Regions from separate parts of the Pseudomonas sp. FG13 genome, predicted to be linked through region 2. Evidence: riboswitches for the same ligand, from Rfam matches in the RefSeq annotation. Region 2 holds a riboswitch; the other holds the start of a gene.
What was found. Region 2 has a riboswitch for cobalamin ahead of ACODTO_RS00240 (CbtB domain-containing protein). Riboswitches for the same ligand answer to the same signal wherever they lie in the genome.

Region 1 (2,378 bases), on a different contig from region 2:
TCACCCAGCCACGGATGCCCTTGGCGTCGTCGGGCTTGGGCGGGGCGTTGGTTTCCGCCACCAGCACGTCGCCATTGGGCAGCACGTAGAGCCAGCGCGGATGGTCCAGTCCCTCAGCGAACGCCCCTACTTGCAGGCCTTCGGCCGCGGTTGGCTTGGCGCCCTGGGGCCAGCCGACGGCTTCGGCGATGTTGACGGTGGGGACCAGGGTCTTGTTCGGTTCGGGCAGTTTTGGCGATGGGCCAGTGCCGTCGGAGACTTGCAGTGTGGAAGACTCGCCACAAGCGACAAGCCCTGCGGCGAGGGCGACGATCAGGAGGTGCGGTGGCTTGAGCATGCTGGCTTCCCTATGAATGCATGTGGTTATTCATAGAGAAGCATATACCGGCGATGGTTCAACCGGTCAGCCGTGGGCCTGCTTGAACAGCACGGCGATGCCCGGATGGTAATGACCGGCCTCGTTGCGCAACTTGCGATAGTTGTAAGGAAAGTACCAGGCCACGGCGCAGGTGTTTTCCTTTTGCAGGTCTTCGATCATGTCCTGGAGTTCTTCGGGCGTAGTGCTTTGCTGGGCTTTTTGCGGGGCGACGAACAGGCAGCCCAGCTTCAGGTCAGTGGCGTAGCTGATGCGCTTGGCATCGCTGGTGACATCCAGCAGGGGTTGGGTCAGGTTGAGGCTCTTGACCTTAGGCCAGCGTTGGGTGGCCTGGATGAACGCGCGGTCCTCGGCCCCGGCAATGAACAGGTCGGCACTGACGTTGCGTTCGCCTTCTTCATTCTGTTTGCGGGTTGCGGTGTGTTGCAGCGTGACCATCTCGGCCATCCAGGCGGCGGCCGAGAGCAGGCCGAGGTTGGCTTTTTCATCGAACCAGTAAGGCGTGTCGTTATCGCCGCGCACGGCGTTGTAGCGATCGATACAGTCAAACCAGCGTTCCAGCACCGGGCGCAGAAATTCCAGCCTTGGATTGCTGATGATCATGCCTTGCATGTTTTTTGCCCTCTTGTTTTTGTGATATCGGGTCGTAATGCCTATTTGATATCACTTGCCGCAGCGTGACACAAGATTGGCGTCACTTTATTGATCCAGGCCCATGATCAGTGCTGGGCTCGTGGCGGCTTTAATTGACGCTCCATCCCCAACCCTCTAACCTTCGCGACTTGTTTCAGGTGCTCTGTGGCCCGGGTCGACAGAGTGAAACAGGGAAACCGGTGAGAACCCGGCGCTGCCCCCGCAACGGTAAATGAGTCAAAGCTGCCAGCAAGCCACTGTGTCTCGACATGGGAAGGCGCGCAGCCCGGCATCACGCCGCTCATGAGCCCGGAGACCGGCCTGATTCATCCAACGGCATCACGGTGGGCGATGCCAGGCTTGTTGCCGTCTTTTCCTGTGCCCGCCTGCCGTTACCCAGTCCCCAACGGAGGCTTCCCCATGACCGGCTCCCCCAATACAGATGCGTCCGACCGCGACGAGCGTCACCTGGCGCGCATGCTGCGCAAAAAAGCCGTGATCGACGAGCGTATCGCCAATGCCCCGAACGAATGCGGCTTGCTGCTGGTGCTGACCGGCAACGGCAAGGGCAAGAGCAGTTCGGCCTTCGGCATGCTGGCCCGGGCCATGGGGCATGGGATGCAATGTGGCGTGGTGCAGTTCATCAAGGGCCGCAACAGCACTGGTGAGGAGTTGTTCTTCCGGCGCTTCCCGGAGCAGGTGCGCTTTCATGTCATGGGCGAAGGGTTTACCTGGGAAACCCAGGATCGACAGCGCGACATCGCAGCCGCCGAAGCGGCCTGGGCGGTGTCGCGTCAGTTGCTGAGCGATCCGTCCATTGGCCTGGTGGTGCTCGACGAACTGAACATTGCCCTCAAGCATGGTTACCTCGATCTCGATCAGGTCCTGAGCGATCTGCAGGCGCGTCCTCCCATGCAGCATGTCGTGGTGACCGGTCGCGGCGCCAAGCCGGAAATGATCGAGCTGGCGGACACCGTCACCGAAATGGGCATGATCAAGCACGCCTTCCAGGCCGGCATCAAGGCACAGAAAGGCGTCGAACTGTGAGTGACGCTTCGTTTCCGGACCGCCAATGCCCGGCGGTGCTGATTGCCGCCCCGGCGTCGGGGCAGGGCAAGACCACCGTCACCGCCGCCCTGGCCCGGTTGCATCGCAACCAGGGGCGCAAGGTGCGCGTATTCAAATGCGGCCCCGATTTCCTCGACCCGATGATCCTGGAGCGTGCCAGTGGCGCGCCGGTCTATCAATTGGACATGTGGATGGTCGGCGAGCAGGAAAGTCGACGGTTGTTGTGGGAAGCTGCCGCCGAAGCGGACCTGATCCTGATCGAAGGGGTGATGGGGTTGTTCGACGGCACGCCGTCCAGCGC
Region 2 (2,378 bases):
GCCAGCGGCCACGGCTGGGCTGTCGACCACGGTGATCACCGCATCGACGGTGCAGGCACTGCGGATTTCCGGCCACTGGAAGGCCTGGACCAACGGCTTGGGCAAGGCCAGGCCGGACGTTTCGATGAGGATATGGTCGAGGTCGGCGCGCCGGGCCACCAGCTCGCGCATCACCGGGAAGAACTCCTCCTGCACGGTGCAGCACAAGCAACCGTTGGCCAGTTCATAGACTCGGCCGCTGGCTTCTTCTTCGGTGCAACCGATGGAGCACTGCTTGAGGATCTCACCGTCGATGCCCAGCTCGCCGAACTCGTTGACGATGACCGCGATACGCCGGCCCTGGGCATTGTCGAGCATGTGTCGCAGCAGCGTGGTCTTACCCGAGCCGAGGAAACCGGTAACGATAGTGACGGGAAGTTTGGCCAGTGTTTTCATCGGATGCCCTTTGGCAAGGTGGCGGGCAAACGGGACGACAACCGCAGGCACAGGCGTGCGCGGAAGATTTCGCCACCGGATCACCCCGCCCGGTTGTAGTGAGAATCTGTCTCGAGGCAGGTCTCCTGGCTGACGGCGGGCCGATCCCGGCTTTTCATAGAAAGCCCTGGCAATTCCTGCGCCTTCCCGTGCTGCATGCACAGTGGCCTGGCAGGAACGTCACCGTTCACAGTTGCGGGGGCAGCCGCGGCTTGGACCGCGTTCCCTTCTTAGCTTCGGCGCAAACCGAAGAACCTCGAAGGCGCAAGGCTACGCAGGGTGTGCGGGCGGGTCAATGTCTGCGGATAAGTTCGCGGGTGCATGAGCGGGCCCCATCGCGAGCAGGCTCGCTCCCACATTGGAAGCGCATTTCCCTGTGGGAGCGAGCCTGCTCGCGATGGCCACAACTCGGTTTCATTGACGCCCCACCCCCACCCATGCTCTCCTGTGCAGGGTCTGTGTCGCTACACAGACCATTTGTTACGGGTGCCCTTCACAGGGTGAAACGGGAAACCGGTGAATCGTGTGCTTTACTTCAAGGCCACGTCAGTCCGGTGCTGCCCCCGCAACGGTAAGCGAGCGAAGCGTCAGATCCACTGTGCCCCATGGCATGGGAAGGTGACGCTTGCAGGCAAGGCCAAGGGCCCTGCCCCTCGTGAGCCCGGAGACCGGCCCGCAATTCAAATATCAACAAACCCGCGGTGGGCGGGCGCTGTTCGAATCCTGGCGGGCTTTGGCCCGGGGTTTCATTGCGCTCGATTTACCCACTGGCCAAGACAAGAACAGAGGGAAGCGCCATGTCGACCATCAGCACCACCGCCCGCACTACCAGCAGCACCACGACCCTGAGCCAGCGCCTGAGCGCGGCGATCCTCGCCTCGATCCTGGGAGCAGGCCTGGTCTATTTCGCCGGTTTCTCCCACATCGAGGCGGTGCACAACGCGGCCCACGACACCCGCCACAGCGCCGCCTTCCCGTGCCATTGAGACCTGCCGACATGATCAAGCGTATCGCGCAAACCGCTGGGTTCAGTGGTTTGCTGGCCGCCCTACTGCTGACCCTCCTGCAAAGCCTATGGGTTTCGCCGCTGATCCTGCAGGCCGAGACCTATGAAAAAGCCCCGGCGGCCGAAGCCCCTGTGGAGGCCCATCAGCATGCCGACGGCGCCGCTCACACCCACGATGCCGAAGCCTGGGAACCCGAAGATGGCTGGCAGCGCGTGCTGTCCACCACTGGCGGCAACCTGGTGGTCGCGGTGGGTTTCGCCCTGATGCTGGCGGGCCTGTACACCTTGCGTACACCTACCCGCACCTCCCAAGGTCTGCTCTGGGGCCTGGCCGGTTATGCCACCTTCGTCCTCGCGCCAACCCTTGGCCTGCCGCCGGAACTGCCCGGCACTGCCGCGGCCGACCTGGCTCAACGGCAAATGTGGTGGATCGGCACCGCGGCGTCCACGGCCGTGGGCATCGCCCTGATCGCGTTCGGCAGGCATTGGCTGCTCAAACTGCTGGGCGTGGCGACTTTACTGGTGCCCCATGTCATCGGCGCACCGCAGCCGGAGGTCCACTCGATGCTGGCGCCCGAAGCCCTTGAAAGCCAATTCAAGATCGCCTCGCAATTGACCAACGTCGCGTTCTGGCTGGCCCTCGGCCTGATCAGCGCCTGGCTGTTCCGCCGTGACGGTCAAGCTCACCACGAGGCATGAGTAGCGGGCAGGTGCTGGTGGTCGGCCTGGGCTGCCAGCGCGGTTGCCCGGCTAGCGTGTTGCGCGCATTACTGGATGAGGCATTGATGACCCACGGCATCGCGCTTGAAGCGGTGGGGGCCCTGGCCAGTATCGATCTCAAGCGTGACGAACCAGGCCTGCTGGCATTGGCGGGGCAACTGGCCCTGCCGCTGACCTT

Region 1: it holds a riboswitch for cobalamin, as region 2 does, so the genes downstream of both, cobO (cob(I)yrinic acid a,c-diamide adenosyltransferase) here and ACODTO_RS00240 (CbtB domain-containing protein) in region 2, are expected to answer to the same signal.

Annotation. Positions count from the first base shown of each region.
Region 1 covers NZ_JBMDKO010000019.1:19,967-22,344, reverse strand. The annotation lists gene ACODTO_RS16490 (PQQ-dependent sugar dehydrogenase) at 1-337, opposite strand, end outside; gene ACODTO_RS16485 (hypothetical protein) at 404-988, opposite strand; cobalamin riboswitch at 1,149-1,348, shown strand; gene cobO (cob(I)yrinic acid a,c-diamide adenosyltransferase) at 1,430-2,056, shown strand; gene ACODTO_RS16475 (cobyrinic acid a,c-diamide synthase CobB) at 2,053-2,378, shown strand, end outside.
Region 2 covers NZ_JBMDKO010000001.1:51,089-53,466, reverse strand. The annotation lists gene cobW (cobalamin biosynthesis protein CobW) at 1-435, opposite strand, end outside; cobalamin riboswitch at 534-748, opposite strand; cobalamin riboswitch at 942-1,165, shown strand; gene ACODTO_RS00240 (CbtB domain-containing protein) at 1,272-1,460, shown strand; gene ACODTO_RS00235 (CbtA family protein) at 1,472-2,179, shown strand; gene ACODTO_RS00230 (cobalamin biosynthesis protein) at 2,176-2,378, shown strand, end outside.